DNA from 4 places in the Mesorhizobium sp. M0478 genome. Region 3 is predicted to be linked to each of the others. Evidence: riboswitches for the same ligand, from Rfam matches in the RefSeq annotation. Region 3 holds a riboswitch; each other region holds the start of a gene.

Region 1 (7,437 bases), on a different contig from region 3:
GTCCGTTCAAACGCGACGCGCTTTAGGGAAACGATTATGCCTGTTTCACCGCCGGCCAGCCGAGAGGTTCCTCGACCTCATGGATCGGGTCGACAATGATGAGATCGGCAAGGTCGTCATGGACATCGACCTTGAGCGGCTCATTGCTGGCAGCAAGCGCAGACGACAGCTCGCCCGAAAGCGGTTGTGCCGGTGTTTCGGCTGGCGCAAGCAACCCGAAATCGAGCAGTCGGGCAACGAAGCTTTCGAGGTCGGCCAGGCTTATTTTTGCGGCGCCCGCGGCAGCTCCGACCAGCGCTTCAGTGGCGACGCCGGACGACAAAGCCTGCCAGACCCGGCTGCCGGAATCGGAAAAGCCGAAATACTTGCCGTTCGAAAGATCGAGAACGACGGCTTCGCCATCGAATGATTCGAAAACGATGTCCTTGCTTGCGACCGCGTAGACCCGCTGTTGCATCGCTGTGTCCCCCGTCCCATGCGCCCTGAAGGGATGCGCCGGCTTCACGGTCTGCCAAGCCCTTCCTAAGTGCGTCTAAATCACTTGGCCGTTGGTTGGCAAGACAAAGACCCGCGAATACAACGCCTGCGTCGGCGACCGTTGCGGCGAAGTCGACCGGCTCAAGCCTCGATTTCGAGCGCCGACAATGGTTTCGAGCAGCAGGCAAGGATAAAACCGTCATCGATCTCGTGGTCGAGGATGCCGCCATTGTGGCTCATCTCGACTTCGCCGGAGACCTTCTTCACCTTGCAGGTGCCGCACAGGCCGAACTCGCAGGCGGCGGGAATCCGCACGCCCGAGCTGCGCGCGGTCTGCAGCACGGTCTGGCCGGCGACGCAGCCGGCGTCGACCTCCGAAAGCGAGAAGCGGATCGGCGTCACGGCTTCGACAGGTGCAGCGATGCCGTCCTCGACCGGGGAGGCAAACGGCGCCGGAATTTCCTCCACCACAGGCGCGGCAAAGCTCTCCTGATGGTATTTCGTCATGTCGAAGCCGGCGGCATCCAGCATGCCGCGCACGGCGCGCATGAACGGATCGGGGCCGCAGCAGAAGATTTCGCGCTCGCGGAAGTCCGGAGCCAGCAAGGGCAGCCGGATCGCATCGATGCGGCCCATATGGCCGTACCAGCCTTCGCGGCTGGAACGTTCCTCGATCATGAAGCCGAGCGACAGGCCGGGCATATGGCCGCCGAGCAGTTCGAGTTCCTTGCGGAAGATGATCTCTTCGGCACGCCGCGCGCAGTTGACGAAACCGACATCGGTCCATGGCGCGCAGTCGTTCAGCCAGCGCAGCATCGACATCATCGGCGTCACGCCGGAGCCGGCGGAAATGAACAGGTATTTGGCCGCCGGGTGGCTGTGCAACGAGAAGTCGCCGGCCGGTCCGTAGGCCTTGACATGCGAACCGGGCACCAGATGGTCGAACATCCAGCGCGTGCCGATGCTGCCGGCCTGCGCCTTGACCGTCACCGCGATCGAAAACGGCCGCGATGGCGACGACGACAGCGTGTAGGTGCGCATCAGCGGCCCGTCCGGTGTCGGCAGTTCCAGCGTCAGGAACTGGCCCGGCTTGTAGCGGAACCAGGTCTGGTTGTCGGAGCGGAAGGTGAAGGTCTTGACGTCGGGCGCCTCGTCGCTGACGCCGATCACTTCCAGCACCTGCAGCCTATCGTTCCACGGCGCCATCTGGTCAAGATGGCGATAGAGCCCAAGATCCGTCATCGCATTCATCCTCTGGTCCCTCTTCGCCTGCTCCAGCTCACGCGACGCTGCGTAGCGCCGGCCGGCCGCCTTCGGCAAGGCGCGGGCCGATGAAGGCCGCGTACCATTCGACGAACTGGATCACGCCGCCCTCGTGCAGCTCCGAATAGGGGCCGGGCTCATAGGCCGGAGACAGGATGCCAAAGGCGTTTTCCTCGACGATGCGGCGGTCCTGGTCGTTGGTCTCGGTCCAGACATGGGTGAGCTCCTCAAGGTTGTAGTCGACCCCCTCGACCGCATCCTTGTGCACCAGCCACTTGGTCGTCACCGCGGTTTCGGTGGCGCTGATCGGCAGCACCCGGAAGGTGACCGCATGGTCGATCAGTATGTGGTTCCAGGTCGTCGGATAGTGGTAGTGCATCAAGGTGCCGATGCGGTCGGCGGCAACAGTGTCGGACAGGTTCTTCGTCACCGCGCGCTTTCCCGACATCGTGTAGCTGACGGCATCGCGCAGCAGCGGCGCGCGGGTGGCGCGGTATTGCCCGGCCGGATCGATGCGGAACTTGCTCGGCAGGCCCGCCGCCTCGCATTTCGCCCAGTGCGCCAGCATCTCCGGATCGCTGTCGGCGCCCTGCACGCCGGTCACCGTCGGCGCTTCGGGGAATGTCTTGCACAGCTCTGGATGATTGCCGGCGCAGTGATAGCATTCGCGGTTGTTTTCCCAGACCAGCTTCCAGTTGCCCTTCTCGATGATGGTGCTCTCGAAGGCGACCTTGGCTTCATTCAGCCCGTGCGGCTTGAGGTAGGGCTCTATCATGGCGCGCATCGGCGCAAAGTCGGCAGGTTCTTTTGCCAGGCAGATGAAGATATAGCCGCCGACGCTCTCGCAGGCGACGGGCTTCAGGCCGAACTGGCTCTTGTCGAAACCGTCGGCCATCTGGCGGGCAAACAGCAGCCGGCCGTCAAGCTCGTAGGTCCACTGGTGATAGGGGCAGACAAGCTTTGCCGCCATGCCCTTCTCAGTGTTGCAGACACGGCTGCCGCGATGGCGGCAGGAATTGTGAAAGGCGTTGATGTTGCCCTTCTGGTCGCGGACCAGCACCACCGGATAATCGCCGATCTGCACGGTGATATAGCTGCCGGGCTTCGGCAGTTCGCAATCATGGCCGATGAACAGCCAGTCGCGATACCAGATAAGCTCCATGTCGAGCTTGAAATAGTCCGGGTCGGTGTAGAAGGGCTGTTCCAGCGAAAAGCCTTGCTTGCGGCCGTTCAGGAGCCTCAGCATGTCGTTGCGCGTATCCATAGTTCTGTCCTCGTGGTTTAAGGACTGAACTTGGTGGTGATGGAGGAAGGATCGGACGCAGGCCGGCGCGGCGCCGGACATGCACTATCCACCTCTTGACCGCCCACCGCGATCAGTCGAGTCTATGCATCTCGGGCTGGTTTCCGGGCTCTGGAGTTGTCCTTGCGGACCATCGCGACACCTTCCCAGGCTCTTGCCCAGTGGTCTCCCGTTGCGACTTCAACTCCACCACCGTTGCGGGGGCAGCGCCGGATTCTGACCGGCTTCCCAATTCTCCGCTGCGTCGTCACGAAGCGGCACCTGAGATGCGATCATCTAATCACGGCAGCGATCGCGACGTCGGCATGAAAGCGACATCATATCCATGCGGCGCGACACGCGCGGCATACGCCCCCCGCCGCCGGTCAAAGAGCTGAGACGTTTCTTGCGACGCCATCATCGCCGTTTCGAATCGCTGCGGATCCAGTTCCGATCGGGGGCAAAAAGGGCTCAACGGTATCGAAAAGTTACTATTAGCAATCTCTAATCGAACCGAACGGTTCGTTTCTGTTGACAATGCGTGCAGGACGGTGTGAACGACGGCCCGGAAACCGACACCGGAGCGAACCACTCGGTCGACATAAGCAACTGAAAACAATGCGATAAATGACCATAGAGGAACTTCCTGGCACAATTTCAAGGTGCAGGACCGTGGTCCACACGGAACAACTTCGTGATTGGAAACCAGCCTATGGCTTTCCCACATCGGGGCTGTCCGAACGACGCGAATTCCTCCCAAGACACGCCGCTAGACGGACAGACAAACTGGAGTCCTAAAAATGAAAAAGATCATCCTCACTGCCGCAGCCGTTTTGGCGATCACCGGCAGCGCCTTCGCCGGTAGCGACAATTACGGTTCCAATGGTGCGAACCAGCCAGCCGTCTCGGTCGACAGCTCGTATACGGCTTCCATTCAGAAGCCGGCGCAGGCTGACAAGCAGCCTGTCGTTCAGGGCGCCGACCGCGACCTCTACGGCAATCGCTGATCCCGACCAAAGAAGGGCGGCTAACCCGTCGCTCTCGGGATCCCAAAAAATTCAGGAGTATTGAAATGAAAAAGATCATCCTTGCTGCCGCCGCCGTTTTGGCCATCTCCTGCAGCGCTTTCGCCGGCAGCGACAACTACGGTTCGAACGGCGCCAACCAGCCTGCGATTACGTCGACCGATAGTGGCCATACGGCTTCGGTTGAGAAGTCGGCTCCAGCCGAGCAGGCGCCTGCCCACGGTGCAGACCGTAACCTTTTCGGCCGCTAAAAGCCGGTTTCCAGCACGTGGCGGGCTTATCCGCTGCAGCTGGCGGCATCAGAAAAATTCAGGAGACTAAAATGAAGAAGATCGTTCTTGCCACCGCAGCCGTTCTGGCTGTTTCGAGCGCTGCCTTTGCCGGCAGCGACAATTATGGCTCCAATGGCGCCAACCAGCCGGCCGCTGCCGTCGACACCACCCGCACTTCGTCGACCGGCACCAACTCGGCGGTCTACAAGCTGCTGAACTCGTCGAACGACCAACAGAAGTTCGTTCCTCAGAGCAGCGACAGGGATCGGTTCGGCAACAACTAACAGCCGAAGCTTAAAAAAAGAGCGGCGGGCCTGGCCCGCCGCTCTTTTTTATGCCTGTACGACGCAGCTATCTCAAGCCGCCTTCACTTCCACCGGCTTGAGCGAGAAGGAGTGCCCATCGGCGTCGAAGATGTGCAGGTCCCCGGCATCCGCGGTCAGTCGCAGCTTTGCCCCGCGCTTGACCTCGACATTGCCGGGCAGCTTGGTCACCAACGGCAGGTCAGCGCGGCCGATATCGACATAGACAAGCTGCACCTCGCCGAGTTGCTCGACATAGTCCACCACGCCCTCGAAAAGATATTCCGCGCCGGTGGCGGCCGACAGATCCTCCGGCCGCACGCCGAAGCTGACTGCCGCACCCTTTGCTGACGCCGGCGTTGCAATCGGCACCGTTGCCTTGCGGCCGCCGACATGGCTGACGATTGTCGGGTTGCCCGTCCTGTCGATTGTCGCCGGCAGGATGTTCATGGCCGGCGAGCCGATGAACTGGGCAACGAACAGATTGCCGGGCCTCTTGTAGAGGTCCATCGGCGTGCCGACCTGCTCGATATGGCCATCCTTCAGCACGACGATGCGGTCGGCGAGCGTCATCGCTTCGACCTGATCGTGGGTGACGTAGATCATGGTCGTGGCAGGCATCGATTCCTTGAGCTTGGCGATCTCGATGCGGGTCGCGACGCGCAGCGCCGCGTCGAGATTCGACAGCGGCTCGTCGAACAGGAACACTTTCGGATTGCGCACGATGGCGCGACCGATGGCGACACGCTGGCGCTGGCCGCCCGACATCGCCTTGGGCAGGCGGTCGAGATATTTGGTCAGCTGCAGGATTTCGGCGGCCTGCCGCACCCGCTTGTCGATCTCGGCCTTGCTTTCCTTGCCGATCTTCATCGAGAAGGCCATGTTGTCGTAGACGGTCATGTGCGGATAGAGCGCATAGGACTGGAACACCATGGCAATGCCGCGCTTGGAAGGCGGCACGTCGTTCACCACCTCGCCGGCGATCTTCAGCTCGCCGGAGGTGATCTCCTCAAGCCCGGCGATGGACCGCAGCAAGGTCGACTTGCCGCAACCCGACGGGCCGACGAAGACGATGAACTCGCCCGACTTTATGTCGAGGTCGATGCCGTGGAGAATGTGCAGATTGCCGTATGATTTCTTCACCTGTCTCAGCGTGACATCGGCCATAATTTCCTCCCAGTGATTTCCCTAGAGAACCTGGATTTCCTCAAAAAATCCAGTTTCGTCAAAAAACTCAGTCGATGCGCCCGAACCAGGCGCCGTAGCCGCCGAGGCGGATGGAACCTGTGCCGGATTGTCCCGAAAAACCGTGCCCGGCCAATGGCAGCAGCGCCTGACCACCGAGATCGACCTCGGCCGGCTTGCTGGCCAGATTGAAGACGCAGACGATCTGCTCATTGCCCTCACGGCGGGTGAAGGCGACGGTGTCGCCCTCGCTTTCGATGAACTCGATGTCGCCTTTGGCCAGGGCCGGATGCTGGCGGCGGAAACCGAGAAAGCGCCGGTAGTGCTCGAGCAGCGAGGCCGCGTCGCCCTGCTGAACATTGACCGCTTGCGACAAATGCTTGCCCGGCACCGGCAGCCAGGGCTTGGCCGTCGAAAAGCCGGCATTGCTTGCGGTTGCATCCCACACCATCGGCGTGCGGCAGCCGTCGCGGCCCTTGAATTCTGGCCAGAAGCGAATGCCGTAGGGGTCCTGCAGATCCTCGAACTGCAACTCGGCTTCGCCCAGCCCAAGCTCCTCTCCCTGATAGAGGCAGACCGAACCGCGCAGCGACATCAGCAGCGCCGAGATAACCTTCAGATAGGCAGCCGGGTCGGCCTCGTCGGCGGCCCAGCGCGAGGCCGGACGCATCACGTCGTGGTTGGAAAATGCCCAGCACGACCAGCCGTCGCTGGCGACCTTGCCGAAGGCTTCCAGCACCTGGCGCACCTTGGCGGCGCTGATCTTTTCCGGCGCCAGGAAATCGAAGGAATAGCACATGTGGACGCGTTTGCCGCCGGCGGTGTAGGCGGCGACCACTTCCAGCCCGCGTTGCGAATCGCCGACTTCGCCGACTGCGGCGGTTGCCGGATATTCGTCGAGCAGCGCCCGGAACCGTTCGAGGAAGGCAAGGTTTTCCGGCCGGCTCTTGTCGTAGATATGGTCCTGGTAGTTGTAGGGATTGACCGCGGGTGCTGTCTGGTCGTTGCGCTCTTCGGGCGGCAGCGGCGGATTGTTCTCCAGCCCCTGGCTGTGGAAGTAGAAATTGATGGTGTCGAGGCGGAAGCCGTCGACGCCGCGCTCCAGCCAGAAGCGGGTGACGTCGAGCAGCGCGTCCTGGACTTCCAGATTGTGGAAGTTGAGGTCCGGCTGCTCGGACAGGAAATTATGCAGATAATATTGCTGGCGGCTGGTGTCCCACTGCCAGGCCGAGCCGCCGAAGATCGACAGCCAGTTGTTGGGCGGCGTGCCGTCCGGCCTGGCGTCGGCCCAGACATACCAGTCGGCCTTGGGATTGCTACGGCTGGCGCGGCTCTCCTTGAACCATGGATGGTTGTCGGCGGTGTGCGACAGCACCTCGTCGATCATCACCTTGAGGCCGAGGTGATGGGCTTCCGCAACCAGCGCGTCGAAATCGGCGAGCGTCCCGAACATCGGGTCGACGTCGCAATAGTCCGAGACGTCGTAGCCGAAATCCTTCATCGGCGACTTGAAGAAGGGCGAAATCCAGATGGCGTCGACGCCGAGCGAGGCGATGTAGGGCAGCCTGCGGATGATGCCCTTGAGGTCGCCGATGCCGTCGCCATTGGAGTCCTGATAGGAGCGCGGATAG
Region 2 (7,437 bases), on a different contig from region 3:
TGCCGAATTTGGCGAACAGCACCTTCTCCTCGCTCTCGATGGCGACCTTCTGCGTTGCAAATGCCGCGATCAAAGCCAGCGGCAGGAACCATACGATCCCCGAGACGAAGGCGACGCCGATCAAAAGCAGCGTGTTGGCCAGATACATCGGGTTGCGCGTCACGCCGAACGGGCCGGACGTCACCAGATGATCCGGCACGCCATTGGGGTTCATCGTCGTTTTGGCCCCGATCATGGTGCGGATAGCGGTGAACCAGAGGGCTGCGACGGCAAACAGCACCACAAAGCCGGCGGCAAACAAAAGGTCGCCCAAGAGGTCGCCGATCCAGGGCAGGGGATAGAACAGGCCGAGCGCGATGCTGATGGCAATGGCGGCGATGTAGATCAGCGGCGGCCATGGGATCAGCCGTGGTCTCGGTAGATCGGGTTTTGCCAGCCCGGGTTTTGTGAGCTTGTCGGTCATTGTTGCCCTCCCTGCGTCATCGGACTCTCCTCCGTCCTTGCGGTGCAGATGCCGGCGAGTTCACCGAGATGCGCTTTGAACTCCGGGGTCTGGTCACCATTGTAGAGCCGGTCGAATGCCGCTTCGCTTTGCAGCGTGTCCAGCATGCACACACAATAGCTGGTGCAGAACTCCGTGTCGCGCTGCTGTTCGCAGGATACCTGGCATTCCTTGAGGAAGACTACTTCCCGTGTCTCGACCGGCGCCGGCGCGATCTGCGAGAACAGCCAGACGCAGCCGAACAGCAGCGGCTGGTGGATCAGATAGAAAGCCAGGCTGTGGCGGCCGATGAAGGTGAGCGGCCTGGTCCAGCTTCCTGATCCCAGCGTGGCCAGCCGCGCCAGCAGGCCGGTGGTGGACGCAAACTTTGCCGCGGCGATGCCGAGAAGCACGGCGCCGAACCAGGGAAACAGCGGCACGTAATCGTTGGAGCGCGGGTTGATCGCCGACAGGCCGACCCACCACAGCGCCGGATGATCGAAGGCTTCGGATCGGAAATAGATCGGCCCGGCGATCACCACCGCCGCCACGACAAGCGCCAGCAAGGACGGCAGCCGCAAGAACAAAAGGCCGAGCAGGCTGGCCAGCGCGATCTGATGCAGGATGCCGAAGAAGATGAAGCTGTCCGGCGTGATGAAGTACGTGACCGCCGATATAGCGGCGGCCGCGACGGCGACCATGGCAAAACGTTTCCAGAAGCCGGTCCAGCGGATCTGCCTGCCATGCGCGAGAAACAGGCTGACGCCGACCAGGAACAGGAAGGTCGAGGCGATGCAGCGCGCATAGATCTTCCACCAGCCGACGGCGGTGAGGCCGGGATCGGTGTAGTGGAAATTTTCGAGATCCCAGGTGAAGTGGTAGCTCGCCATGGCGATCAGCGCGATGCCGCGTACGACATCGATGGCGACGATGCGCTTCGGTTGATCTCGCTTCAGTTGATCTCCAGGGGGTGCGGTATGGATGCTCATGGTCTCGCGATCTGATTCAGCCCCAAAGACGACTATCACGGTTGCACCGGACAAAAGAAGGCCGCCCTCTACGCTCCGGGTCGCGCCGTGCGGCTGCATCGCGCGGCGCTTTAGGCCAGAGCCGGAAAGCCTTTGGCCGAATTCGCTTTTTGCCGGGAAGGGGTCGGTTTCCTGTTACCGGCGGAGGAAGCGCCAGCGCAGATTTGGGCTGCGAGTCTGATTTGGGGATCAAATGTCCACCCATGTGCGCCATCCGATCTGGCTGCCAGCCCTGCGTCCGGCGGATGCGCGCACCTTTGCCTCGCTCTATGCGGTCGAATCCTTCGCCCGTGCCACGGTGTCGAGCGTCATCCCGATCCAGGCTTATGAGATTCTGCACAACGAGCAGATCGTCTCGATCCTCTACACCATCGTGGCGCTGCTCGGCCTGTCGGTGACCTTGTTCATGCCGATGCTGATCCGCAGGTTTGACCGGCGCTGGGTCTATACCGCCGGCGCCTGCCTGCTGGCGATGGGCTCGCTGTTCTTCGTCACCCACACGCTTGCCGGGCAACTGGCAGGCATGCTGTGCCGCGTGATGGGGGCGAGCGCCCTGTCGATCACGCTCAACCTCTACATCATGGACCACATCCGCAAGACCGATTTCATGCAGGCCGAATCGCTGCGCATGGCGTGGTCGATGCTGGCCTGGACCGGCGGGCCGACACTCGGCATCTTCCTCTACACACGGTACGGCATCTATGCCGCGCATGGCGCGGTCGCGGTGTTTGCGTTGGCCTTGCTGGCGCTGTTCTGGACCTACAGGCTGGGCGACAACCGGTCGATCCGGCCGGGCAAGACACGGCCGGCCAATCCGCTGGCCAATATCGGCCGCTTCGTAGCACAACCCAGGCTCAGGCTGGCCTGGCTGATCGCCTTCGGCCGCTCCTGCTTCTGGACGACGTTCTTCGTCTACGGGCCGCTGTTCATGGTGATTACCGGCGAGGGCAAGCTTGCCGGCGGCCTGCTGGTTTCGGCCGGCAATGCGCTGTTGTTCATGGCGATCTTCTGGGGCAAAGCGGGAAAACGCTTCGGCGGCCGGCGCACCATGACCTTCGCCTATTTCGCGATGTCGGCGACGCTGCTTGCGGCGGGCGCGGTCGGCACTACCGCGCCGCTGCTTACGGGCTTTTTCCTGCTCTGCGGCGCCTTCTTCACCATCGCGCTCGATGCACTGGGCTCGACCGCCTTCATGCGCTCGGTGCGGTCCTATGAGCGGGCGCAGATGGCCGCGGTCTACCGCACCTATCTCGACTTTTCCGAGCTGACGCCGCCGCTGGTCTATTCGGTGGTGCTGGCGTTTTTCGGCCTCGGCTCGGTGTTCGTGACGCTGGGCATTCTGGCCGCGGTTTGCGGCTTTATCTCCTGGCGCTATCTGCCGAAGTCGCTTTAGTCGCCGATCAGGCGGTTGCCTCAAGCGCTGCATGCCGCTCGCGCACCCAGTTGTGGAAGCGGTGCAGATCGTACTCCTCCGGCATTAGCACGCCGGCCTGGTGGCGCATCGAGCGCAGGCCTTTCTGATTGATCTCGCAGATCGCGGCATCCTCCTCCAGCACCTGGGTGCCGAAGGCGACGACATTGTCGATGTCCGTCTCAGCCAGCGCCTCGGGCGCGAACAGCCACTCGGCGGTGAGTTCGGTCTGTTCGGGACCGAGCGGCATCAGTCGCACCGTCCTGACATAATCGACATGGCCAACGATGAACATCGAGGGCAGGCTGGTGGCATAGGTCTGTCCGGCCGCACGCTCGGCCGGCGTCAGGCCCGGGAAGACCGGGCCATGGGCATGTCCGTCGCGCGACCAGGTCTCGGCGCCGGCGCGCAGGCCACCCGAAAACTCCGGTGCGTCATTGTCGGCATGGCGGACCCAGTCGGGGTCGTCGTGCCGGCTCATCAGGCCGCGGCCGTATATCGGCACCAGCCGAGACAGGTCCTTGTGGACGCCTGGGCAATGCAGGCACTCGTTGAAGTTCTCCCAGAAGATCTTCCAGTTGCAGTTCATCACCTTGCGCAGGACATGGCCTGATACCAGAGTTTCCAGCGGCCAGTTGGCGAGGTCGCCGGATGCGGGATCGAAGGAGGTCCCGGCGGAGCCGGCCGCAGCCTGCTGAAGGTTCACAAAGACAAAGCCGCGCCATACCGACAGCGCCACCCGGTAGAGCGGATGATCTGCCTTGTCGAAACCATCTGGCAGCGATTTCGAGGGAACGCGCACGAGATCGCCGCGCAGCGAGTAGGACCAGGCATGGTAGGGGCAAGTGATGAGCCGCGCTTTCAGCCGGCCCTCGCTTTCCTGGCAAAGCTGCGAGCCGCGATGCCGGCAGGTGTTGTGGAAGGCGCGCAACTCGCCGGTGTCGTCGCGGAGCACGACGATTTCCTGTGTGCCAACGCGGAATGTCCTGAATGCCAAAGGCTGGGCAAGATCGGCCTCGCGGCAGACGAGCAGCCAGCTTTTGTACCAGATGGCGTCGAGATCGCGCTGGTAAGCCTCGCTATCCCAATAGGCCGATGACGGTAGCGTCGGTTCGGCCCGGCTCAGGCCGTTATAGGGGTCGCGCTCGCTCGGGTTGGGATGCATGGCTGGCTTCCTATGAAGCGTCAGCCGACACCCCGGCAGATAGTTTGTCAATCAGAGTGCCGCATTGCCGGTTGCAGGCGCGGCGCATAATCATGTCGTGGACATGGGACATTCGGAAATTGGGGGGATTCGGAAATTGGCCGCACGACAGATGTCGCTTACGCCGGAGCTGGTCGCGCGCTGCTGGCGCGAGATCAGGGACCCCGGGCCGGATCCGGACGCGATGCATCTCGATGACGCCGACTATGACGCGCTGCTGGATGAATTGCAGGTCGAACTCCCGGATAGCGAACCGCTATGGCTGTTCGGCTATGGATCGCTGATCTGGAAACCGGAAATAGATTATGTCGAGGACCGCGTTGCGCTGGCGCGCGGCTGGCATCGGTCCTTTTGCATGAACATGACGCGCTGGCGCGGCACCAAGGACAGCCCCGGCCTGATGATGGCGCTGGACCGTGGCGGACAATGCAAGGGCGTCGCCTTCCGGCTGACCGAAAGTAACCGGCGCGGGCAGTTGGGCCGGCTTTTCCGGCGCGAAGTCACGCTGAAGCCGACAAGCTACCGGCCGCGCATGCTGAAGCTTGCAAGCGAGGCCGGACCGCTCAGGGCATTGGCCTTCGTCATCAACCGCAACGGCCTGACCTATTCAGGGCCGCTCGACGAGGGCAAGGTCGTCGAAAGGCTGGCAACGTCCTGCGGGCACTGGGGGTCGGGCGCCGACTATCTCTACAACACGGTGAAAAACCTTGAAGAGCGCGGCATTCACGATCGCCATCTGTGGCGGCTGCAGCGGCTGGTTGCCGAGCGGATCACCGCGTTGAACCCGTAACGCCGCATGGCGCATTCGCGCTGTTGGCCGGCGGAATTTGGTTTGCCGGATGCGGCCGTTTCAGCCTATAGTCATGCATGTCGTCGGTTCCGTTAGGGACCAAGAGGGAATGCGGTGAGGGCTGACTTGTTGCCCAATGCCGTGGCTGCCCCCGCAACTGTGTGCGGTAGTCCTCTCCAAGCCACTGAGGATTTTTTCCTCGGGAAGGTGGGGAAGGGCGCTGATCCGCGAGCCAGGAGACCTGCCGGCGACAGGGAACTGACTTCGATGCCCTCGGGTGGAGGGCGAAAGGACAAGATATGAATACCGCTTCCGTCTCCCTCGGCGCTTCCGTCTCCTCGCAGTCGCGCTTCATGCAGCTCGTGCTTAGCGCGTTTCTGGGCATTTTCGTCGTCGGCGTTGTCGGTTTCTCGCATATCGATGCGGTCCACAATGCGGCGCACGACTATCGCCATTCGATGGCGTTTCCCTGCCACTGACGAGGATCTGACATCATGAACCTGTTTCGCAACGTCGTGTTCATCGCGGCGATCGCAGGGCTCGTGGCGGGTGTCGCTCTCGCCTGCATGCAGGCCTACGCCACCGTGCCGCTGATCCTCAAGGCCGAGGTCTACGAAAAGGCTGGTGGCGGCCATGAGCATGAGCATGCCGCGGCGCCCGCCGCCAACGCTGCGGACACCAATGCCATGAGCACCGCCGCGCCGGCGGAAAATGCCGTGAGCAGCGCAGCACCCGCACCGGCTGAAGCTGCCGCGCCAGCGGAGGACGAAGGCTGGGCGCCGGCCGACGGCTTCGAGCGATTCGCCTTCAGCGTGCTGGCCAATATCGTCACCGGTATCGGTTTCGCGCTGGTCCTGGTGGCGGTTTCCGAATTCGCCGGCGGCATCGGCAACTGGCGCCAGGGGGTGTTCTGGGGTCTGGCCGGCTTTGCCGTATTCACGCTGGCTCCGGGCCTCGGCCTGCCGCCGGAACTGCCGGCAATGCCGGCGGCCGATCTCATGCAGCGCCAGATCTGGTGGGTGGCGACGGTTGTGGCGACTGCCATTGGCCTTGCCTTGATCGCCTTCCGCACCTCGGCGCCGCTGACCGTCCTTGCCGTCGTTCTGATCGTCGCCCCGCATATTGTCGGCGCGCCGCAGCCCGACAGTTTCGAGACGCCGATCCCCGAAGGCCTGCATCACCAGTTCGTGGTGGCGGTGACGGTGACCAATCTGGTGTTCTGGTTGGTGCTCGGCGCCGTCATTGGCGTGGTGCGCGAACGCTTCACCGGCTCGGCGACCAGCCTGCGCGACAGCTTTGCCTGATCGCAGTTTGACCTTTATCATCGGCGGGGCGCGCCCCGGCAAGAGCGCGCATGCCGAAACCCTGGCGACGGCGTTGCCGCCGCCATGGGCCTATATCGCCACCGCCGAAGCCTATGACGATGAGATGCGCGAGCGCATCGCGCTGCATCGCTCGCGGCGCGGCGAAGGCTGGGCGACCATCGACGCGCCGCTCGATCTTGTCGGAGCGCTCGAAGCCTTGCCCGACAACCAGCCGGTGCTCGTCGATTGCCTGACGCTGTGGCTGACCAATCATATGCTTTCCGACCATGATCTCGAGGCGGAATGCCGGCGGCTAGCCGACATGCTGTCGCGGCCGCGCGGGCCCTGGCTCGTTGTCTCGAACGAAGTCGGGCAAGGCATCGTGCCCGACAATGCGCTCGCACGCCGGTTTCGTGATGCCGCCGGCCGTCTCAACCAGCAGGTCGCGGCGGTTGCCGATACGGTGCTACTGATGGTGGCGGGGCTGCCGCTCAAGGTGAAATGATGACCGATATCGACGCAAAAGACGAAGAACGCCACCGCGCCAAGATGGCCAAACGCAAGGCGGTGCAGGACGCCGAGGTCGCGGAAAAGACGGTCGAGAAGGGGCTGCTGATCGTCAACACCGGACCCGGCAAGGGCAAGACCACGGCCGCCTTCGGGCTGGCGCTGCGCATGCTCGGCTATGGCAAGCGCGTCGGCGTCGTCCAGTTCATCAAGGGCAAATGGCACACCGGCGAAAAGGACGCCTTCGCGGCGTTCGGCGACCGTGTCGTCTGGCACACGATGGGCGAGGGTTTCACCTGGGAGACGCAGGATCTGAAGCGCGACATTGCGGCGGCCGAAGCCGCCTGGGCCAAGGCGCTGGAGCTGATCGCCGACCCCTCTGTCAGCCTTGTCGTCCTCGATGAGCTCAACATTGCGCTGCGCTACGACTATCTCGATCTCGACAAGGTGGTCGCGGCGCTGAAGGCGCGGCGCGAAGGCCTGCATGTCGTCGTCACCGGCCGCAATGCCAAGCCGGCGCTGGTCGAGGCGGCCGACCTCGTCACCGAGATGGGCGTGACCAAACACCATTTTTCCGCAGGCGTTAAGGCGCAGCAGGGAATCGAGTTTTGAGGGTCTAACTTCGGGAGATGACCGTTGGAACAAGCGGTAATTGTCTATCTTCTTCTGAGCGGCGGTCATTTCGGGGCGCCGGAAGAGCGGCAATCGGTCC
Region 3 (7,437 bases):
GCCATCGCTGCGCTAGCGGTTGCCTTGCACGAAGCCGCGAACCCGTCCTTCCGAGGCTACGGCCAACAGACGGTCAAGAATGCCAAGGCTCTGGCACATGCACTTCTTGAGCGAGGTTATGACCTGGTTACCGGGGGGACGGACAATCACATGCTGATCCTTGATCTTCGCGATCGGCCACTATCGGGCAAGGCCTATGCCGAGCGACTAGCAAAGGCAGGAATCATCACAAACTTTAATATGGTGCCTGGCGACCCGCGGCATCCGGCGGTCACAAGCGGAATTCGCCTGGGGGCGCCAGCAGTGACGTCAATGGGCATGCGCGATGTGGAAATGGTGCAAATTGCTGGCTTCATTGACTCCGTCCTCCAGCGGCCAGACGACGAAGATCTCCATGCCTGCGTGCGAAGAGACGTTGCCGACTTGTGCGCTGCGTTCGAGGTCCCGGGCATCTCCGACAAGTAAGGTGGGCCAAGCAAAATGCCCATACCACATCCAACATCCGAAGCGAGGTATTCATGGCTAGGCAGTTCGTGTTCTCTTCCGAATCGGTTGGCGCGGGGCACCCGGATAAGTTGGCCGACAACATCTCGGATGCCATCCTCGATGCCATCCTCCGCACAGATCCCAAGGCGCGCGTCGCCTGTGAAGCCTTGGTAAAATCAGGGATAGTCGTTCTGGCTGGCGAGATCACCAGCGATGCCCAGGTGGATTACAGCCAAGTTGCGCGCGATACGATTCTCGACATTGGGTACGACGACGAGGCCGTCGGCTTTGACGGCCGGCGTTGCTCCGTCGTTCATGCCCTCACCGAGCAGTCGCCCGACATCAGCCAAGGCGTTGACGAGGGAAGAGGGCAAGACCTCCAGCAGGGAGCGGGAGATCAGGGCCTCATGTTCGGCTACGCATGCCGCGAAACCGATACCCTGATGCCTTTGCCGATCCAGCTCGCTCATCGCTTGACGAAACGGCAGGCGTATGTCCGGAAGGCACAACAGCTTGGCTGGTTGCGTCCTGACATGAAATCCCAAGTCTCAGTGCGCTATGAGGGGTTGCGCCCGGTCGCCCTGGATACCATCGTCGTGTCGACGCAACATGACGAGCAGGTCTCGCAAGAGACTGTCCGCGAGGGCGTCATTGAGGAAATCATAAAGCCTGTCCTGCCGACCCACCTGGAGACGGAAGGCATCAGAATTCTGGTCAACCCGACGGGGCGGTTCGTAGTCGGCGGGCCGCGCGGCGACTGCGGTCTCACTGGACGCAAGATCATCGTCGATTCCTATGGCGGGATGGGTCGTCATGGCGGCGGCGCCTTCTCGGGCAAGGACCCGTCCAAGGTTGACCGCTCGGCTGCCTATGCAGCCCGCTATGTCGCAAAGAACATCGTCGCTAGCGGACTTGCGGACGTGTGCGAGGTGCAGCTTGCTTACGCAATCGGCGTGGCCAGTCCGGTTTCCGTCATGGTCAACACGTTCGGGACAGCCAGGGTTGAGGAAAGCAGGATCGAGCGCCTCATTCTTGAGTTGTTCGATCTCAGACCGAAAGGCATTATCAAGATGCTTGATCTCTTACGCCCTATATATCGCAATACAGCGACCTATGGCCATTTCGGCCGTGAAGAGCCTGATTTCACCTGGGAGAAGACAGACAGGGCGGACGAATTGCGTCGCGAGGCAGGACTCGCCGCCCCGTGAGAGCCGCCGGCGAACGGATCGGCAAGCGGAAAGCCCATTTCCACCGGGCAGACCCGCGCCTGGCAGGCGTGGCGAGAAGCCGGCTCGGGTTTTTTGGCGGAGACATTGATGCCGGATTATGACGTGCTTTGCATCGGCAATGCCATTGTCGACATCATCGCCCAGTGCGACGAGGCATTCCTCGAGATCAACGGCATCATCAAGGGCGCGATGAACCTGATCGACACGCGCCGCGCCGAACTGCTCTACAGCCGCATGGGCCCGGCGATCGAGGCCTCCGGCGGCAGTGCCGGCAACACGGCGGCCGGCGTAGCCAGCTTCGGCGGACGCGCCGCCTTCTTCGGCAAGGTCTCCAACGATGCGCTGGGCGAAATCTATGCGCACGATATCCATGCACAGGGTGTCGCCTTCGACACCAGGCCGCTCAAGGGCGAGCCGCCGACGGCGCGCTCTATGATCTTCGTCACGCCCGACGGCGAGCGCTCGATGAACACCTATCTCGGCGCCTGCGTCGAGCTTGGCCCTGAGGATGTCGAGGCCGACAAGGCATCCGGCGCCAAGGTTACCTATTTCGAGGGCTATCTGTGGGATCCGCCGCGCGCCAAGGAGGCGATCCGGCAGACGGCGAAGCTCGCACACGAGGCCGGGCGCGAAGTGTCGATGACGTTGTCTGATTCGTTCTGCGTCGACCGCTACCGGGACGAGTTCCTCGACCTCATGCGCTCGGGCACTGTCGACATCGTCTTTGCCAACAGCCACGAGATCAAGTCGCTCTACCAGACAAAATCCTTCGACGAGGCGCTGGCTCAGATCCGCAAGGACTGCAAGATTGCCGCCGTCACCCGTTCCGAAAAAGGCTCGGTGATCGTGCGCGGCGACGAGACCGTGGTCATCGAGGCGACCGCCATCAAGGAGTTGGTCGACACCACCGGCGCCGGCGACCTCTACGCCGCCGGTTTCCTGCATGGCTACACGCAGGGCCGCAACCTCAAGACCTGCGGCGACCTTGGCTCGCTGGCGGCCGGCCTGGTGATCCAGCAGATCGGCCCAAGGCCAAGGCAGAATTTGCGCCGCGAGGCGGAAGGGGCTGGGTTGCTGTAGATGCGCGGGCAACTAACCAGCCGCCCTACTGACGCGATGACCGCAGTGGCGGAACTGTGTCAAAGCTCGCTGATAGCGACAGCCATTCGCTTCGGAGAACTGACCCATGCTGCTGCCGTGAAGCTCGCTGGAGGAGCGGTGCAAGGCGTGCTTGCCATGACGGCATTCACCGTCCTCCAGATCGTCACCAGCATTTTCCAGAAGCTCAGCTTGGGGGGCCAGTAAGGTTCCTGAGGTAACGGAGAACTCGCGGCGTCGGTCGGACCTGACTTGCGATCACGTCCCACGATGCCGAATGCGGGCAGCAGACTGAATATTTCACAATGCTAGACAAAGGCGTAAAACGCGACCATATAACGACATAAACATTTCATTATGCGTCATTGACAAAGAGCGGGTTGCTGTGATTGTCTGCTGTTGTGGTTCTCGCGTACGGTGCTGCCGCAGCGGAGCTAAGAGGGAAGCCGGTGCGATGCCGGCGCTGCCCCCGCAACTGTTAGCGGCGAGCCAATCCACTCATGTCACTGAGGCGAATACCCTCGGGAAGACGGGTGGAGGCTATGACCCCGCGAGCCAGGAGACCTGCCACGGCGAATTACGTCCACGGGCGGGGTGTCTCGGTGGCCGCTGCAACCGGCGTGCCGGCCTGCTAGCGCCTTCCTTGTCACCGACGCCCCCAACCATCGGGGTATGACATGACTGTCTCTCAGCAAATTCCTGTAGCAACGCTCGGCGTGCCGCGCTTCGGTCGTCGGCGAGAACTGAAATTCGCCCTCGAAAGCTACTGGTCCGGAACATCGTCCGCTGGCGACCTTCTTGCGACGTCGAAGGCGCTCCGAGCCGCTAGCTGGGAAGAGCAGCGCGATCGCGGCGTGTCGAAAATCCCGTCGAACGACTTCTCGCTTTACGACCATGTGCTCGACACCGCAGCCATGGTCGGGGCCATTCCATCCCGGTACGGCTGGAATAGCGGCGAGGTCCCACTTGACATCTACTTCGCAATGGCGCGCGGCAACCAGGGTCAGACGGAGGATTGTGGACACGCTGGTCACCAGGAGGAGGCTCATGGACCTGGTGTAACCGCGATGGAAATGACCAAGTGGTTTGACACCAACTACCACTACATTGTGCCGGAACTCGATGATGATCAGACGTTCGCCCTCTCGTCATCGAAGCCGGTCGATTACTTCCTCGAGGCTAAAGCTCTCGGCATTCACACACGCCCAGTCATCCTTGGACCCATCACCTTCCTCAAGCTGGCGAAATCGCGTGCCGAAGGATTCGGTCCCATCGCGCTCCTACCGCGGCTGCTGCCCGTTTACGAGCAAGTCCTGCAGAGGCTGAAGCTGTCGGGAGCCGACTGGGTGCAGATCGATGAGCCAGCGCTTGTCCTGGATCTGAACCCGAACGAACGAGCTGCGTTCGAATTCGCCTATGGCCAGCTGTCGAAAGCCGCGCCCGAGCTGAAGATCATGCTGGCTACGTATTTCGGGTCGCTGGGAGACAATCTCGAAACCGCGGTTTCTCTGCCCCTGGCCGGCCTGCATATTGATCTCGTGCGCGCTCCCGAGCAGCTGGAAACGGTGGGTCGGCTCGCTCCGAAGGATCTGGTGCTCTCGCTCGGCTTGATCGATGGCCGCAACGTCTGGCGTGCGAACCTGCCCGCCATTCTCGACCGCATCAAACCGATCGTCGCCGGCTGGCCCTTGGACCGCGTCGAAATCGCGCCTTCTTGCTCGATGCTGCATGTGCCGATTGACCTGCGCATGGAGACGGAACTCGAGGCCGACATCAGGTCGTGGCTCGCCTTCGCGGCCCAGAAGACCGACGAGCTGGTCTTGCTGGCCCGGGCCCTTTCCAAAGGCAGGGATGCGGTGGCAGCCGCGTTGAAAGCTTCTGCCGAGGCTGCCGCCACTCGCTTGACGTCCACGAAGATCCATGACCCGCTTGTTGAGGGGCGGATCGCCAGCATTGACCATAGCATGAAACGACGAGAGAGCGCTTTTGGCGAGCGCTCCAGAGTCCAGGCCGGCACGCTCGGGCTGCCGCCGTTCCCGACGACGACAATCGGGTCCTTCCCGCAGACGCCGCAGGTACGCCGCGCGCGGTCCGCTCATGCGAAGGGCCAGCTCAGTTATGTCGATTACGAGATTTTCCTGAAGAAGGAGATCGAGTCAGCAATTCGTTGGCAGGAAGAGATCGGGCTGGACGTGCTGGTGCACGGTGAGTTCGAACGAAACGATATGGTACAGCATTTCGGCGAGCAGCTGTCCGGCTTCGCCTTCACTCAGCATGCCTGGGTGCAAAGCTATGGGTCGCGCTACGTGCGTCCCCCCATCGTCTTCGGGGACGTATCGAGGCGCAATCCGATGACGGTGCGCTGGTGGCAATTCGCCCAGTCGCTTACGGAAAAGCCCGTGAAGGGAATGCTCACAGGCCCAGTGACCATTCTCAACTGGTCCTTTGTTCGAGACGACGTACCCCGCTCCGAAGCCTGCCGCCAGATCGCGCTCGCCATCCGCGACGAAGTGACGGATCTCGAAAGGTCCGGCGCAAGGATGATCCAGATCGATGAGGCCGCGTTTCGCGAAGGATTGCCACTGCGCCAATCTGACTGGAAAGCCTATCTCGACTGGGCTGTCGAATGCTTCCGGATCGCTTCAACGGGTGTAAAGGACGCGACTCGAATCCACACCCACATGTGCTATTCGGAGTTCAACGAGATCATCGACGCGATCGCTGGAATGGATGCGGATGTCATTTCGATTGAGACGTCGCGCTCCAAGATGGAACTGCTGGACGCCTTCACGAGCTCCAAATATCCGAACGAGATCGGTCCCGGCGTCTATGACATTCACTCACCACGTGTGCCGGAGGTCTGCGAGATTTCGGACCTAATCATGCTTGCCCGCGAGCGACTGTCCGACGGCCAACTGTGGGTAAACCCGGACTGTGGCCTCAAAACACGCAAATGGGAGGAGGTCCGCCCTGCCCTCATGAACATGGTCGCTGCAGCGCGCGCGCTCCGGGAGAAAGTGGCCTGAGGCTTCTCCTTCCTCACCGTGTGGTGAGCTACCGGCTGGCTCCTGTCGGCCGTGAACATGCCAAACCGGCACACTCTTGGAAATGAGCCACTCGGCGCAAATGTGCAATTTCCCTACGGCACGTGTCTTAATCCCGCAGAAATATAAATGTGGCACTACGCTATAATATTGGTTCCTTGGGGACATACAGGCCCCGCGCCTCGAACAAATCGGACACGCGTCGTTTCTCAAAGTAGACTGCTTGGCGCGTTCGCTCAGGCAGCGACAATATATGGTGCTGCGTCTGTCCGCCCCCAGTTGATCGCGCAGACTACGGGCGAGGTGGCAGGGTTCGGGTATCGCTAGCGTCCCGCCAATTCGGAGATGGACGTCGCAATTCGTGTCGCCAAGTAAAAATCGCCAATCATTTTCGATTGCGAGTCCGCAGCCGATTGGCCCTTATTTTCCTGAGATCTGCGTTACAGGCCGGGGCGTTGTCACCGTTTCTGAGGGTAAGATGGGATAGGCGACGTCAGGTGCCTCTCCGGTCAGCGAGTTGAGGAAGGCAACAAGCAGGTCAACTTCTTCGTCCGCCAGTACTACGCCGAGCTGGGTGGTCCCCATAATGGCGACGGCCTGTTTCAGATCCCAAACCTTGCCCGAATGAAAGTATGGCGCGGTGAGTGCAACGTTGCGCAGCGGCGCCACGCGGAAGACATAGGAATCGTCGGCTGCATTGGTGACCTCAAATCGGCCCTTGTCTTTGTCCGGCAGGACTTCGGCGCTGGGCCGTTCCACGAGGCCGAATGGGTAATAGGCTTGCCCACCAACGTTGATGCCCGCATGGCAGGACGAGCAGCCTTTGTCCATGAAAAGCACCAGGCCCTGTTTCTGTTCGGAAGTCATGGCAACCTCATCACCATTCAGGAAGCTGTCGAACGGGGCAGGTGTGACCAGTGTCGCCTCGAAGGCTTCGATCGCCTTGGCGAAGTTGTCGAAGGTGACCCGATCAGCTTCAGCCGGAAAAGCTGCATCGAACCACTCGACATATTGCGGCATGGACTTGAGAGTGGCGATGAGTTGGCCCGGTGTATTGGCCATTTCGATCCCGGCTTGGACCGGTCCCTTCGCCTGAGCCTTCAGGTCTTCGGCACGACCATCCCAGAACTGGGCGATATTGAAGACAGCGTTCAGTACAGTCGGCGCGTTGCGCTGTCCCTTCTGCCAACCATGGCCAATCGAGGTTTCGTGATTGTCGTCGCCGCCGGTGGCCAGGTTGTGGCATGAATTGCACGACAAGACGCCTGACGCCGAGACGCGTGGATCGAAGAACAGTGCCTTGCCGAGAGCGATCTTTTCCGGGGTGATCGGGTTATTGGCGACTGTCGGCGTGGTGGATGGCAAAGCCGTGAAGGTGGCCAATGCCGTATCTCTGAGGTCGGTTGGGATCCAATCCGCAGCAAAGGCGGTGGGTGCCAGCAAGGTGACAGCCATCGTACTGAATAGGATTTTCATAATTGGTCTTCCTGCGTCGTCCACGCAGCCATTATGCGATCTGCGGCTCATGAACGCCCTGAGCTAGATCAGCTTGAGGGAGAGGACGGGGTCTCACACCTGTT
Region 4 (7,437 bases), on a different contig from region 3:
ACATGAAGGGCCGGTTGGAGGAACTGGTCGAGATGGGCGAGTTGCTGCCGGTAAACGTCGAAGGTTGGGACAAGCCGGCTTACCTCTATAGGGACGCCCGCCTGCCGCGAAAGATCGAGGCCCGCGCCTTGCTGGCCCCCTTCGATCCGGTGGTCTTCGAGCGCGCGCGCACCGAGCGTCTCTTCGATTTCCGCTACCGCATCGAGATCTACACCCCGGCCGACAAGCGGCAATATGGCTATTACGTGCTGCCTTTCTTGCTCGGCGACAAGATCGTCGCCCGCGTCGACCTCAAGGCCGACCGGCCTGCGAGTGTCTTACGCGTCCACGCCGCCTATGCCGAAGCAGGCGCACCGCCTGAGACCACCGCACAGCTTTTCGAGGAACTAAAGGAGATGCAGGGCTGGCTTGGCCTTGAGCGCATCGAAGTGACGCCGGCCGGCAATCTGGGGCCGGCATTGGCTAGCGAGAGAGATGGCCAACCCTTGCAGCGTCTGTCATAGACGCCTCAATAAGCCTCGTAGGTTGTGCAATGGCATCGGACAAAGTGCTCGACATGATCCATGGCGCCCTCATTGCGCATGGAATAGATGCAGTCCGCAGAGATAGGGACGTCATGCTCCAATCGAAGCAGCTTCGGTTTGAGGCTGAGGTGTTCGAGACGAGTTCTGACCGGCTGGTCCTGGAAATCTACATTTTTTCTCCGCTGCTTGATGTTCAGCCGGTCATTGAATCCTTTGCTGGCTTCGGCGACACGCGCGAACAGGAACTGAACCAGGCGTTTGAAAAGTTTCTCCGTGGTGTTTTCCATGTGGCCATTGAGGGACTGGCCGATCACGTCTGCGAGAACATGCAGGCCGAAATAGAGCTTTGGCAGCGAAGCAGCGCCAGTTGGAAGATCTGGCGAAAAGATGCCCGCTGGAAAATCTATAGCGGCCCGGTCATTTCCCAGGCCACAACCGAGCTATGCTCGCTGACACCAGGCTATCCAGCATTCTATGCCAAGCTGGAAAAGCTGTTCACAGCTTCGGTACCCCCCGGAAGCCATTTTGTCCGGACCTTTCTGGCAGGCTTGAAGGGCACGCTGATTAGTGCCGAAGTCCTTCTGGACAACGCGGTTTGGCATGAGGGACAGAATCTGGCTGTCGGTCATGACTGGGACTATAGCGATGGCTATCAAGCTATCCGACAGGTCATCCTGGCACTGCCGGAAGCCGGGACATGACAGCCCCTGCCGACATCGCCATGTCGTAGCCGTGCGTTGACACCGCTGCCTGCAAAAGCCTAAAATCCGCTCCAGACGGTCCCCTGCCCGCAACGGCAAGGGCCAAGAGGGAATGCGGTGCGGGACGAAAAAATCCCAAATCCGCGGCTGTCCCCGCAACTGTAAGCGAAGAGCCAAGGCCGAAAGCCACTGGGTAACACCGGGAAGGCGGCTAACCAAGGCAATGACTCGCGAGCCAGGAGACCTGCCGTCTGAGACAAAGTATCCGATCGCCTGGCGGGTTTCCGGGCAAGGAGCACGGTTTTTGGACCAGAACAGCAGTTTTTCGGCTGGCACAACGGACATTGCGTCCGGCGACAACGACGCCCTGACCGGCGTGACCGTCATCGTCTGCGCCTCCTGCCGCGATGAGACCGGTTCCGACGCCCATCCGCGCGCCGGCGAATTGCTGGCTGAGGACACAGGCCGCGCCGCTGCCGGCGATATCCGGGTCCGCACCGCCGAATGTCTCGGCAATTGCAAGCGCCGCCTCAGCGCCGCGATCCTGCGCGATGGCTGCTGGAGCTATGTCTTCGGCGATCTGACCGCAACCAGCGGCGCCGACCTCGTTACCGGCGCAAAGCTCTTCGCGACTTCGGCCGACGGCCTCATCCCGTGGCGCGGCCGGCCCGATAGCCTCAAGCGCGGCCTCGTTGCCCGCATCCCACCCCTCGACATGCTGAAGGACTGACGATGAACGCTTCAAACCCGGCCGCCAACCTCTCCCGTGTTCCCTGCACTGTCGTTACAGGCTTCCTCGGCGCCGGCAAGACGACGCTGGTCCGCCATCTCCTGGAAAATGCCGGCGGCAAGCGCATCGCCATCATCGTCAACGAGTTCGGCGACATCGGCATCGACGGGGAAATCCTGAAAGGCTGCGGCATCGACACCTGCCCCGAGGAAAACATCGTCGAACTGGCCAATGGCTGCATCTGCTGTACAGTCGCCGACGATTTCGTGCCCGCCCTCGACAAGATCCTCGCGCTGACACCGAAGGTTGACCACATCCTGATCGAGACCTCGGGCCTGGCTCTGCCCAAGCCGCTGGTCCAGGCGTTCCAGTGGCCGAGCGTGAAGAGCCGGGTAACCGTCGACGGTGTCATCGCCGTGGTAGACGGCCCGGCGCTGGCCGAAGGCCGCGTCGCCAACGACATGGACGCTTTGCAGGCACAGCGCGCTCAGGACGAGACGCTCGACCATGACGATCCTGTCGAAGAAGTGTTCGAGGACCAGATCGCCTGCGCCGATTTGATCATCCTGTCGAAGAGCGATCTGATGGACGCCCCCGGTTCGGCCCGCGCCAACGCCATCATCAATGAACATTCCGCCCGCGCGGTAAAAATCGTGCCGACTGCGCATGGCAAGGTCGACCCGTCGGTGCTGCTTGGCCTCGGTCTCACCGTCGAAGACGACATCGAGAACCGCAAGTCGCATCACGACGGCGCTTTCGATCATGAGCATGACGATTTCGACACCTTCATCGTCGACATCCCCTCGATCGCCAATCCCGACGACCTGGCCAAGCGCGTCGCCACCGCCGCCGAACAGGAAAACGTGTTGCGTGTAAAAGGCTTCGTCGATGTCGGCGGCAAGCCGATGCGGCTTTTGCTGCAGGCCGTCGGCCCGCGCGTCAATCATTACTATGACCGCGCCTGGGCGGCTGAGGACGACCGCCGCTCGCGTCTTGTCGTCATTGGCCTGAAAGGACTGAACCGCCCGGCGATCGAGCGTATACTCGCCGGCTGATCCAAACCACGAGCCGAAATGCATATACTCACCACCACATCCGCCTCGCTCGACGATCTCGCCGAGCCCGTCGATCTCGGGCAGACGCCGGCGGATATCGTGGCGCTGTCCTTCACCGACAGCGACCTCGCCGGCCTCGCGGCGGCGTGGAAGGCCGATGCCGCCCGCCTGCCGTCGATGCGGCTGGCGGCGCTGCGCGACCTGCGCCATCCCATGTCCGTGGACCTCTGGATCGACAGCGTCGCCCGCCACGCCAAGGTGATTTTGGTGCGCATCCTCGGCGGCTACGACTGGTGGCGCTATGGCTGCGACCAGCTTGCCGCGACTGCCCGTGCGAACGGCATCAAGCTGGCGCTGCTGCCGGGCGAGAGCCACGACGAGGATCTCAGGCTGATCGAAGCCTCGACGCTGCCCCGCGCGGAGCTGGACGGCCTGCTGGGCTATTTCCGCGAGGGCGGGCCGGAGAATATGGCAGCGCTGATGCAGCGGCTGGCGGGGTTGGCTGGGCAGGATGCGGCGGCGGCTGAGCCGGTCAGCGTGCCGAAAGCCGGGTTTTATGAGCCTGGCTGCGGCGTGGTCGAATTTGCCGATGTCGGCGTTCCGTCACACCCCCCTCTGTCCTGCCGGACATCTCCCCCTCAAGGGGGGAGATCAGCCGTCACCACAGCCGGCTCCTCTTCGGCCCCGTTGAACAGGAAGCTGTCTGGGTCATCTAAGATTGGCGAAACCGTTGACGACAGATCAATCTCCCCCCTTGCGGGGGAGATGTCCGGCAGGACAGAGGGGGGTGGGCGGGAACTCGGCGCAGACAACATCAACTCTCCCATCATCCCCATCCTCTTCTACCGCTCGATGCTGCTGGCCGCCGATGTCGCGCCAATCGATGCTCTCTTTGATGCACTCCGCCAGCGCGGCATGAGACCGGTCCCGATCTTCGTCTCCAGCCTCAAAGACCCGACCTCCCTGGCCTTCGTCGAAACTGCTCTGGCCGCGCTCAACCCCGCCGCCATCATCACCGCAACCGCCTTCGCATCCGGCGCCGAACCGGGCGTCGAAACCTTGTTCGACCGCGCCGGCGTGCCCGTCTTCCAGGTCATCGTCGCCACCACCCGCCGCGACGTCTGGGACAACAACCAGCGCGGCCTGGCGCCCGCCGACCTCGCCATGCATGTCGTGCTGCCCGAACTCGACGGCCGCATCCTCGCCGGCGCGATTTCCTTCAAGGGCGAGAGCGAGACCGACCCGGCGCTCGGCCACCGCGCCTTCGCCAACCGCCCGGAACCGGATCGCGTGGCGCAAGTGGCGGACAGGCTAGCGGCGTTCACACGGTTGCAGCAGACGCCCCGCGCGACGCGTAAGTTGGCGATCCTCATTCCGGACTATCCGAGCGCGCCCGGCCGCACTGGCTATGCAGTGGGCCTGGATGTGCCGTCCAGCGTGCTGGCCATGCTGCATGACCTGAAGGAGCAGGGCTATCGCGTTGACGGGATTCCAGAAACGCCGCGTGCGCTGCTGGACGCGTTGGAGCGGAGCGATGGTGGGCTGGGGCTGGATGAGTATCTGGACTTCTCAAAGGATTTGCCGGCTGAGGCACTGGCTGCAGTCGAGGCGGCATGGGGCGTCCCTTCACCCTCCCCCTTGTGGGGAGGGTCGGTTCGCGACATTCGCGAAGCGGATGGCGCGAAACGGGGTGGGGGTAGCGGTGCACCACCCCCACCCGGCCCTGCGGGCCACCCTCCCCACAAGGGGGAGGGCAAGAGCGGCTTCCCCTTCCGCGCCGCCGCCTTCGGCAACATCACTGTCGCTCTCGCCCCCGACCGTGGCCGCTCGGCCGACCGCCGCGCCGATTACCACGACCCGACGCTCCCTCCCCGCCACGACCTCATCGCCTTCGGCCTGTGGCTGCGCAAATCGCTCCGCATCCATGCTCTCATCCATGTCGGCGCTCATGGCACGCTGGAATGGCTGCCCGGCAAGACGGTAGCGCTCTCACAAAACTGCTTCCCCGAGATCGTCACCGGCTCGTTGCCCGTCATTTACCCCTTCATCGTCTCCAATCCCGGCGAAGCGGCGCAGGCGAAGCGGCGTATCGCCGCCGTCACGCTTGGCCATCTGCCGCCGCCGCTGACCGGTGCCGGCCTAGACGAAGGGCAGCACAAGCTCGAACGCCTCGTCGACGAATATGTCCAGGCCGACGGCCTCGACCGCCGCCGCCGCGATCGTCTGGCCAAGCTGATCGTCGACACGGCGCAAAAGACCGGCTTCGCCTCCGAAGCCGGCGTCGCCGGAACCGATGCGCCCGACGAGGCGCTGCGCCGCATCGACGCCTGGCTCTGCGACCTCAAGGATTTCGCCATCAAGGACGGCCTGCATATTTACGGCCGCGCGCCAGACGACGAACCCGACGCCATGCGCCGGCAAAGCGCCGAAGCCGAGAAGGCCGCGCTGCTGGCGGCGCTCGACGGCCGCCACGTCAAGGCCGGCCCGGCCGGGGCGCCTGCGCGTGGCCGCTCCGACGTGCTGCCCACCGGCCGCAATCTCTTCACCTCCGATCCGCGCACCATGCCGACGCCGACCGCCTATGATCTGGGCCGATCGGCGGCGGAAGAGGTCGTGCGCGGCTATATGCAGTCACATGGCGACTGGCCGCGTTCTCTGGTCATCGACCTCTGGGGCTCGGCCTCGCTGCGCACCGGGGGCGAGGAGATCGCGCAAGGCCTGGCGCTGATGGGCTGCCGGCCGCAATGGGACAGTGCCACCGGCCGCATCACCGGCATCGAGGTGCTGCCGCCGGCCACGCTCGGCCGTCCGCGCATCGATGTCACCTGGCGGATTTCGGGCCTGTTCCGCGACATGTTCCCGACCCAGATCGCGCTGATCGACGCCGCTGCCAACGCCGTTGCCGTGCGCGACGAGGACGATTCGGAAAACCCGCTCGCCGCCAGAACCCGTGCCGATGGCAAGATCGGCCCGCGCATCTTCGGCACCTCGCCCGGCACCTATGGCGCCGGCGTCGAGGACCTGTTGTCGAGTGGCGACTGGGCCGCGCGCGAAGAAATCGGCCGCGCCTATCTCGATGCGACATCGCATGCCTATGGCGGCGCCGAGGGCGAAGGCATTGCCTCCCCCGGCGCTTTCGAGACCCGCATCGCCGAGGCCGATCTGCTCGTCCACACCGGCGACGATCCCGGCCGCGATATTCTCGAGGGCTCCGCCGATGTCGCCTTCATCGGCGGCTTTTCGGCCGCCCTTGCGGCATTGGGCCGAAATGCCGACGTCATCGTGCTCGACACCACCGACCCGCAAAAGCCGAAGCCGCGCTCGGTCGGCGAGGCTGTGTCGCGGGTTGTGCGGGCGCGAGCCGTCAATGCGCGTTTCATCGCCGGCCAGATGCGGCACGGCCCGCGCGGCGCATCGGAATTCGCCGAGACGGTCGATCGCCTCATCGGCTTTGCCGAAACCACGCACGCCATTTCAGGCGCGCTGATCGAGGCCGTGCATGATGCCTATGTCGGTGCTCCCGATGTCCGCGCCTTCATCCTGCGCGAAAACCCGGCCGCAGCCAAAGTCATCGCCGAACGCTTCCTGTCGGCGCGCCGGCGTGGGCTGTGGCATCCCTTGCGCAACTCGATCGACGACGATCTCGCGGCGTTGATCGCCGAGGCCGAGGCGCTCGGGGTCGCGGTATGAACGCCTTCTCGCGCCGCGGCGCCTGTCCGGCTCTCTCGGCGCCGATGCAGACCGGCGATGGCCTGCTGGTGCGGCTTAATCCTGTAGCTGGAGGTCTTTCGCCCAAGCTTTTGATCCGACTCGCCGAATCCGCCCTGCGGCACGGCAACGGCATCATGGAAGTGACCGCACGAGGCAACCTGCAGATACGCGGCCTGACAGCGGAAAGTGCTGGGCTGCTGGCGGCGGAGGTGGATGCGCTGGGCATCGCCGTGCGCACCGGCGTGCCGGTCGAGACCGGGCCGCTGGCCGGCATCGATCCGCGGGAGATTGCCGATCCGCGAGCTTTGGCTGAGCGGGTCAGGGCTGCGGTCGAGGAAGCTGGGCTGACGCCAAGGCTCGGGCCGAAGGTTTCGGTGGTTGTCGATGGCGGCGGGCAGTTGACGATGGATGGGGTGACGGCCGATGTCAGGCTGAAGGCGGTGCGGGACGGCGGCAACGTTATGTGGGCTTTGTCTGTTGCCGGCGATGGCCAAAGCGCGAGGCCGCTTGCGACGGCCGATGAGGATGCAGCGCGCGATATTGCGGTTGCTGCCCTCAGGATGACCGCGGAGAAAGGCCGGGAGGCACATGCGAGGGATTTGTCGGAGAGGCAGCTAGCGTCTCTCGCAGGTTGGCATTCCTTCGCGCCCCCCTCTGTCCTGCCGGACATCTCCCCCACAAGGGGGGAGATCAGCAGCTTCGCTGTCAGCTCTTCG

The links. Region 3 has a riboswitch for cobalamin ahead of metE (5-methyltetrahydropteroyltriglutamate--homocysteine S-methyltransferase). Riboswitches for the same ligand answer to the same signal wherever they lie in the genome.
Region 1: linked by a shared signal. The riboswitch ahead of NKI64_RS26135 (aromatic ring-hydroxylating oxygenase subunit alpha) and the one ahead of metE (5-methyltetrahydropteroyltriglutamate--homocysteine S-methyltransferase) in region 3 are both predicted to bind cobalamin.
Region 2: linked by a shared signal. The riboswitch ahead of NKI64_RS17135 (CbtB domain-containing protein) and the one ahead of metE (5-methyltetrahydropteroyltriglutamate--homocysteine S-methyltransferase) in region 3 are both predicted to bind cobalamin.
Region 4: linked by a shared signal. The riboswitch ahead of NKI64_RS17370 (DUF1636 family protein) and the one ahead of metE (5-methyltetrahydropteroyltriglutamate--homocysteine S-methyltransferase) in region 3 are both predicted to bind cobalamin.

The regions. Positions count from the first base shown of each region.
Region 1 covers NZ_JAMYRH010000013.1:171,865-179,301, forward strand. The annotation lists gene NKI64_RS26125 (PqqD family protein) at 35-457, opposite strand; gene NKI64_RS26130 (FAD-binding oxidoreductase) at 619-1,719, opposite strand; gene NKI64_RS26135 (aromatic ring-hydroxylating oxygenase subunit alpha) at 1,757-3,004, opposite strand; cobalamin riboswitch at 3,122-3,323, opposite strand; gene NKI64_RS26140 (DUF680 domain-containing protein) at 3,823-4,029, shown strand; gene NKI64_RS26145 (DUF680 domain-containing protein) at 4,095-4,298, shown strand; gene NKI64_RS26150 (DUF680 domain-containing protein) at 4,370-4,603, shown strand; gene NKI64_RS26155 (ABC transporter ATP-binding protein) at 4,676-5,788, opposite strand; gene bglA (beta-galactosidase BglA) at 5,856-7,437, opposite strand, start outside.
Region 2 covers NZ_JAMYRH010000006.1:257,398-264,834, reverse strand. The annotation lists gene NKI64_RS17160 (methyltransferase family protein) at 1-463, opposite strand, end outside; gene NKI64_RS17155 (heparan-alpha-glucosaminide N-acetyltransferase) at 460-1,470, opposite strand; gene NKI64_RS17150 (MFS transporter) at 1,703-2,902, shown strand; gene NKI64_RS17145 (aromatic ring-hydroxylating oxygenase subunit alpha) at 2,910-4,085, opposite strand; gene NKI64_RS17140 (gamma-glutamylcyclotransferase) at 4,222-4,914, shown strand; cobalamin riboswitch at 4,982-5,177, shown strand; gene NKI64_RS17135 (CbtB domain-containing protein) at 5,214-5,393, shown strand; gene NKI64_RS17130 (CbtA family protein) at 5,409-6,218, shown strand; gene cobU (bifunctional adenosylcobinamide kinase/adenosylcobinamide-phosphate guanylyltransferase) at 6,211-6,723, shown strand; gene cobO (cob(I)yrinic acid a,c-diamide adenosyltransferase) at 6,723-7,337, shown strand; gene NKI64_RS17115 (hypothetical protein) at 7,362-7,437, shown strand, end outside.
Region 3 covers NZ_JAMYRH010000018.1:12,030-19,466, forward strand. The annotation lists gene glyA (serine hydroxymethyltransferase) at 1-465, shown strand, start outside; gene metK (methionine adenosyltransferase) at 519-1,694, shown strand; gene NKI64_RS29005 (adenosine kinase) at 1,803-2,795, shown strand; gene NKI64_RS29010 (hypothetical protein) at 2,796-3,020, shown strand; cobalamin riboswitch at 3,199-3,399, shown strand; gene metE (5-methyltetrahydropteroyltriglutamate--homocysteine S-methyltransferase) at 3,491-5,839, shown strand; gene NKI64_RS29020 (cytochrome-c peroxidase) at 6,278-7,333, opposite strand.
Region 4 covers NZ_JAMYRH010000006.1:304,357-311,793, forward strand. The annotation lists gene NKI64_RS17360 (winged helix-turn-helix domain-containing protein) at 1-503, shown strand, start outside; gene NKI64_RS17365 (DUF6348 family protein) at 533-1,225, shown strand; cobalamin riboswitch at 1,285-1,491, shown strand; gene NKI64_RS17370 (DUF1636 family protein) at 1,530-1,955, shown strand; gene cobW (cobalamin biosynthesis protein CobW) at 1,958-3,010, shown strand; gene cobN (cobaltochelatase subunit CobN) at 3,029-6,700, shown strand; gene cobG (precorrin-3B synthase) at 6,697-7,437, shown strand, end outside.